3 regions of the Nocardia sp. NPDC004068 genome follow, and region 1 is predicted to be linked to each of the others. Evidence: riboswitches for the same ligand, from Rfam matches in the RefSeq annotation. Region 1 holds a riboswitch; each other region holds the start of a gene.
The links. A riboswitch is a leader RNA that binds a small molecule or an ion and turns the genes downstream of it on or off. The one in region 1 is predicted to bind S-adenosylmethionine.
Positions count from the first base shown of each region.

Region 2: linked by a shared signal. The riboswitch ahead of ACFYTQ_RS32835 (rhodanese-like domain-containing protein) and the one ahead of ACFYTQ_RS29390 (aminotransferase class V-fold PLP-dependent enzyme) in region 1 are both predicted to bind S-adenosylmethionine.
Region 3: linked by a shared signal. The riboswitch ahead of ACFYTQ_RS10180 (amino acid ABC transporter permease) and the one ahead of ACFYTQ_RS29390 (aminotransferase class V-fold PLP-dependent enzyme) in region 1 are both predicted to bind S-adenosylmethionine.

Region 1 covers NZ_JBIAMW010000014.1:13,455-15,707, reverse strand. The annotation lists gene ACFYTQ_RS29400 (flavin reductase family protein) at 1-288, shown strand, start outside; gene ACFYTQ_RS29395 (LysE family translocator) at 290-907, opposite strand; SAM riboswitch class IV at 958-1,071, shown strand; gene ACFYTQ_RS29390 (aminotransferase class V-fold PLP-dependent enzyme) at 1,120-2,253, shown strand, end outside.
Region 2 covers NZ_JBIAMW010000018.1:49,035-51,287, forward strand. The annotation lists gene ACFYTQ_RS32825 (FAD-dependent oxidoreductase) at 1-440, opposite strand, end outside; gene ACFYTQ_RS32830 (hypothetical protein) at 668-1,102, shown strand; SAM riboswitch class IV at 1,137-1,251, shown strand; gene ACFYTQ_RS32835 (rhodanese-like domain-containing protein) at 1,313-1,729, shown strand; gene ACFYTQ_RS32840 (O-succinylhomoserine sulfhydrylase) at 1,726-2,253, shown strand, end outside.
Region 3 covers NZ_JBIAMW010000003.1:558,798-561,050, reverse strand. The annotation lists gene ACFYTQ_RS10180 (amino acid ABC transporter permease) at 1-886, opposite strand, end outside; SAM riboswitch class I at 899-992, opposite strand; gene ACFYTQ_RS10175 (SDR family oxidoreductase) at 1,140-2,024, shown strand; gene ACFYTQ_RS10170 (hypothetical protein) at 1,982-2,253, opposite strand, start outside.

The DNA of each region.
Region 1 (2,253 bases):
CACTTCCTCGGCGAACATCAGCACGCGCTGGCGCGGCGGTTCTCGCGCGCGGCGGAGGAACGCTTCGCCGACACCTCGCTGTGGTCGACCCTCGAGACCGGCGAGCCGGTGCTGCACGACACCCCGATCTGGGTTCGGGCCACCGTGCAGCAAACCATCCCGATCGGCGATCACACGCTCGTCGTCGGGTTGGTGACCCGGGTGTACGACAACACCGCCGACAATCCGGTCGGCGCGCCGCTGGTGTACTACCAGGGCGCTTACCACCGGCCCGCCGAGCTGGAGTGACTCAGGCCGCCGAGGCCACCGTCCCGATGCCCAGGGCGGCCAGCACCCCGGCGCTGAGCCGTTCGAGCCGATCGCGCACCCGCTCCCGGCGCAACAGGCCCGCGAGCCGGGCGGCGGCCAGCGCCAGCGACACCATTTCGACTGCGGCGACGGCGGATTCGATCGCGCCGAGGGTCAGCGTGTGCAGGAAGGTCGGCGTGGCGAGGAACTGCGGCAGCACCGCCAGGTAGAACAGTCCGACCTTCGGATTCAGCAGCGTCGACAGCAAGCCCGCGGCGAACGCCGACCGCGCCGTCACCGACCGCGGCGCCTCGGCCGTGGTCGCGGTGTTCGCCCGCCGCCGCGCGAGCAGCGTGCGAATCCCCAAGTACACCAGGTAGATTCCGCCGATCACCTTCACCACCCGATAGGTCGTCGCCGACTGCTCGAGCAGCGCCGCCACGCCCGCCGCGACCACGATCGCCCAGCCGATGCCGCCCAGCGCGGAACCGATGCCGGACGCGATCGCCGGTCGTCGTCCCGCCAACGCGTAGCGCAGCACCAGGAACGTATCCGGTCCCGGCGTCACCGACAGCAGCACACACAGCCCGAGGAATCCGAGCAGCACCGACACACTCATCGGTCCATTCTTGACAGCCCGGCCCTCGATCTGCCAGCCTTTTCCACCAAGGTCATGAGTGCCAGCGCGAAGCCCCGGCTTGCTGGCCGGCAACCCTCCTCCGCGGTGGGGTGCTCCGGGTGACGACCGGGCCGTAGCCCGACCGGGCGCGGCAAGCGCGGACTCCGATCACCGATCCCCCCGGAGTCCCTGAGCCGAAGGGATTTTCTTCGATGACCGCCGTACTCGAACAGGCCCGCACCGCCCTCGCCCGCGTCTCCGGATGTGATCTGCGAGTTCCGTTGGTGCAGGGCGGAACTCGCGCATACGCCAATTTCGACTACGCCGCCAGCGCCCCCGCCCTCGAGCGGGTCACCGACCGGATCGCCGAACTGCTGCCCTACTACGCCAGCGTGCACCGCGGCGCGGGGTACGCCTCCCGGATCTCCACCGACTGCTACGAGGCCGCCCGCGGTTCGGTGTCGCGCTTCCTGAACAGCGCCGACGATCAGGTCGTCGTGTTCACCCGCAACACCACCGACGCGCTGAACCTGCTGGCCGCGTGCGTGCCCGGCGACACCGTCGTGCTCGACATCGAGCACCACGCCAACCTCCTGCCCTGGACCCGCCGCGGCCGCCGCGTGGTGCCCGCCGCCGACACCGTGGAGGAGACCATCCGCCGCGTCGTCGCCGAGCTGTGCGCCAAACCCGCGGCGCTGCTGGCGGTCACGGGCGCGTCGAACGTCACCGGCGAGGTGCTGCCGCTGGATCGGCTGGCCGCCGTCGCGCATCAGTGCGGCGCGCGGCTGCTCGTCGACGCCGCGCAGCTGGCCCCGCATCGGCGAATCGACCTGTGCGCCACCGGCATCGATTACCTGGCGTTCTCGGGCCACAAGCTGTACGCGCCGTTCGGCGCGGGCGTGCTGGTGGGCCGCCGCGACTGGCTCGACGCCGCCCCGCCGTATCTGGCCGGGGGCGGCGCGGTCACCGAGGTGGGCGTCGACGAGGTCGGCTGGGCCCCTGCGCCGCAACGGCACGAGGCGGGTTCGCCGAACGTGCTCGGCGTCGCCGCCCTCGCCGCCGCCTGCGACGCGCTCGCCGCGCTCGACGAGCGGGCGGTGCTCGAGCACGAACGCGCCCTCACCGAGCGCCTGCGGGCGGGCCTGAAAGCCGTTGCGGGCGTTCGGTTCCTGCGCATCTGGCCGGACAGCCCCGACAGCGTGGGCATCGTCGCGTTCACCGTCGACGGCTTCGAACCGGGCCGGGTCGCGGCGTACCTGTCGGCCGAACACGCGATCGGCGTGCGCGACGGGCGCTTCTGCGCGCATCCGCTGCTGGCCCGCCTCGGAGTCGACGGGGCGCTGCGC
Region 2 (2,253 bases), on a different contig from region 1:
TCCAGCGGCCACTCGCGCGGCACGTCGGGATGCCCGTCGTACCAGGACACGAAGTCCGCCGCGCCGTAGGAGCCGTCCAGCTCGATACCCGGCACGCGCAGATCGCGGTCGGCGTTGGCGCCGGTGGAGAAGATCACCGCGTCGTAGAACCGGCGCAACTCCTCGAGGGTGATGTCGCTGCCGTAGTCGATGTTGCCCAGCAGCCGCACCTGCTCCTTGTCGAGCACCTTGTGCAGGGCGGTGATGATCCCCTTGATCCGCGGATGGTCCGGCGCCACGCCGTAGCGGATCAGCCCGAACGGCGCGGGCATCCGTTCGAACAGGTCGATGCTCACCTCGGCGTCGGACTTCATCAACGCGTCGGCGGCGTAGATTCCGGCCGGTCCGGCGCCCACGATCGCGATGCGCAGTGGGCGGTTCGCTGCACTGTGTTCGGTCATATCTACGCGCACCCTCTGGTCGAGAACTCTGTCGTCATGTCTTAGCCGTCTTTCTTAGCTTAGGCTAAGTTGACGTGCGGTCCGGGATCCTGCCCCTGCGTCCCCGGCGATGCTGCCTCGGGGTTCCAGCGATTCTATCGGTGGCAGCTATGGCCGATATTCCCGGTCCGCGTCGGGTAATTCGAGTGTGATTCCGGACACTGGGGGCGACCGGCGATGATGGGCGCATGACCGATGCCGTCGAGCCGACTCCGATCGACCAGCGCGAGACCACTCGCTCGCCGGTCCCGTTCATCGCCGCGGCCGTGCTCGCGGTGCTGGTGATCGTCGGCATCGTGCTGCTGGCCGTGCTGCGCCCGGCTGAGAACAATGTCACAGATTCCGACCGGGTCGCGATCGCGGCGCGCAATTTCGCGACCGCGCAAGCGGATTCGGACGCGAAGCGCCGGGCCACCACGGCCTGCGCCGAATTCGACGCCGCCAAGTCGCCGCTCGGACCGGACGCGGTGGGCAAGCACGTGGAGATCGCGGGCGTGCGCGACACCGTCATCGACGGCGACCGCGCGCGGGCCACGGTGACCAGCCGCGTCGACGGCCGGGAGCGGACCGCGACCTGGAACCTGGTCCGCGCGGGCGATCATTGGCTCGTCTGCAACGTTTGACATGCGACCCGCTGACCAGGCACTCTGCTTCGGAGGTCATGAGCGCCAGCGCCAAGCCCCGGCTCGCTGGCCGGCAACCCTCCTCCGCGGTGGGGTGCTCCGGGTGACGACCTGGCACGCGTCGAATCCCGGCGCGGCAAGCGTGGATTCTCGAGGAGGTTCGATTCGGATGAACGAGCAGAGTCGCCGCTGTCCCGGTGAGGCACGGTCATGAGCTACGCGGGTGACATCGATCCGCAGCAGGCGTGGGACCTGTTGCGCGACAACGCGAACGCGGTTCTCGTCGATGTGCGCACCGACGCCGAATGGCGGTTCGTCGGCGTACCCGACACCAGCGGAATCGACCGGCCGACGGCCCTGATCGAATGGGTCGACGGAACCGGTTCGCGCAATCCGCGTTTCGTCGATCAGCTGAAGCAGGTGCTCGGCGATCGCCCCGACGACGCCCCGGTGATCTTCCTGTGCCGCTCGGGCCAGCGATCCATCGGCGCGGCCGAGGCGGCCACCGCTGCGGGCTTCACCCCTGCCTACAACGTGCTCGAGGGCTTCGAGGGACCGCTCGACGCGAACGGCCATCGCGGCGGCGCGGGCTGGCGCGCCCGCGGCCTGCCCTGGAGGCAGTCGTGATCAGCGGCGGGGCGTTCGACCGTCCCCTGCCCGAGGGCGTCGGCCCGGCGACGATCAGCGTGCGCGGCGGGCTGCGCCGCTCCGGATTCGAGGAGACCGCCGAGGCGCTGTACCTGTCCTCCGGCTTCGTCTACGAGAGCGCCGAGGCGGCCGAGGCCGCGTTCACCGGCGATATCGAGCACTTCGTCTACTCGCGCTACGGCAACCCCACTGTCGCCATGTTCGAGGAGCGGATGCGGCAGATCGAGGGCGCCGAGGCGTGTTTCGCGACCGCCAGCGGGATGGCCGCGGTCTTCGTCGCGCTCGGCGCGCTGCTGGGCAACGGCGATCGCCTCGTCGCCGCGCGCAGCCTGTTCGGCTCGTGCTTCGTGGTCTGCAACGAGATCCTGCCGCGCTGGGGCGTGGAGACGGTGTTCGTGGACGGCGAGGACATCGCGCAGTGGGAGGAGGCGCTGTCGAAGCCCACGCGGGCGGTGTTCTTCGAGACGCCCTCCAATCCCATGCAGACCCTCGTCGACGTGCGC
Region 3 (2,253 bases), on a different contig from region 1:
ACGGCGTGCGCGGCAGCTCGCGTTGGCTGCCCTTGGCGAAGTGGCGCTCGATGTAGTACTGCGCGACGCTCAGCACGCTGGTGAGCACGATGTACCAGACCGTCGCCACCATCAGCAGCGGCACCACCCGGCCGTTGCGGCCGTAGACGACCTGCACCTGGTAGAACAGCTCCGCGATGGCCATCACCGACACGATCGAGGTGCCCTTGAACAGGCTGATCACCTCGTTGGCCGCGTTGGGCAGGATGCCGCGCATGGCCTGCGGGGCGACGATGGTGAAGAACTGCCGCCGCCACGGCAGGCCCAGCGATTTGGCCGCCTCCAGCTGGCCCGGATCCACGGAAATGATTCCGGCGCGGATGATTTCGGCCGAGTAGGCCGCCTGGTGCAACGCCAGCCCGATCACGGCGGCGGTGAATCCGCTGAGAACGCCGTTGACGTCGAAGCTGAAGAACGCCGGGCCGAACGGGATCCCGATCGACATCCGCTTGTACAGATAGGCGATGTTGAACCAGAACAACAGCTGCACGATCAGCGGGATGGAACGGAACGCCCACACGTACACCCACGCGATGACCTGCAGCACAGGGATTTTCGACAGCCGCGCCACGGCCAGCCAGATGCCGAGCAGGAAGCCGAACAGCGTGCCCCAGAAGGTGAGCTCCACGGTCAGCCGCAGCGCCGCGAGCACCGACGGCGCGGTGAAGTAGCGGGCGAACGTGGACCAGTCCCAACCGGGATTGGTGATCAGCCCGTGCACGAACTGGGCGACCAGCACCAGCGCGATCGCGCCCACCAGCCAGCGCCAGGGGTGTCGCGTGCGCGCGACCGGCAGGGCGTCCTCGGTGGTGTCGGGGACGGAGTCGACAGCGGCCACTGTGGTCATGGGAATCGCGATCCTCCATCGGTCCTGGCGGTAGCACCCGCACCCGGCTCCCGGGGGGTTGCTGCGGTCTCGTCGAGCCAGGTCTCTCAACCGCTCTGGATGGGTGGATTCGAAATTAACGGACGAACGCGGTGGGTGTCTGCCGTCCCGATCAGCGTGAGTCGAACTGTTGGCAGCGCTCGCTGTGTACAACAATGTTCGTAATGGCTAGGGTGTGGAAAACTGTGTGGTTCCACATCGTCCAGGGGAGTTCATGAGGGATCTGACCGATCGGAAATGCCTCGTCACGGGGGCGGCCAGCGGCATCGGCCGGGCCACGGCCGTGGCCGCCGCGCGGGCGGGCGCGCGCGTGCTGCTCACCGACATCGCCGCCGACGGCCTCGCCGAGACGGTCGAGCTGATCCGCGCCTCCGGCGGCGAGGTCCTCGACGCCCACCCGATGGACATCACCGACCACGCGGCCGTCTCGGCCTGGGCGGACCGGGTGCACGCCGAGCACGGCAGTCTCGACGTCGTCATGAACATCGCGGGCATCTCCGCCTGGGGCACGGTGGAGAACCTCGAGCACCGGCACTGGCGGTCCATGGTCGAGGTGAATCTGATGGGGCCCATCCACATCATCGAGGCGTTCGTGCCGCCGATGGTGCGCGCCGGGCGGGGCGGGCATCTGGTGAACGTGTCCTCGGCGGCGGGCCTGCTCGCACTGCCATGGCACGCGGCCTACAGCGCGGCCAAATTCGGGCTGCGCGGGATCTCGGAGGTGCTGCGCTTCGATCTGGAACGGCACGACATCGGGGTGAGCCTGGTCGTGCCGGGCGCGGTGCGCACCCCGCTGGTCGAGACCGTGCAGATCGTGGGCGTCGCGCCGGACGATCCGCGAATCGCCAAGCTGCGCAACGCCTTCGTGGGCCGGGCGGCGACGCCGGAACAGGTGGCCGACCGGATCCTCGCCGGGATCCGGCACAACCGCTTCCTGGTGCACACCTCCCCCGACATCCGGATCGCGTACTGGTTCGCCCGCAAGTGGGCGTGGCCCTACGAACGGGTCATGCGCGCGGCCAACGACCGCTTCGCGCGACTACTTCCGGCCGCGCCTCAGCGCGAGGACACGCAGACCACGAATCGCCGCTGGCTGTAGACCACACCGCGATCCGACGCCGAGCAGGTGTTCACGTCCGCGGTGCCCTGCTTGACGCCCACCACGCGCACCCGGCCCGGCGCGGCGCAGTCCACCGGATGCGGGGTCCCGGTCAGATCCATGCAGCCGCCGACCACCCAGTTGACGTCCAGGCACAGGCTGTCGTGATCGCCGCCGGGCAGCGCGCGCGGGAACGTCCGATCGGCGTCGGCCGGGCACTGGGCGTTGC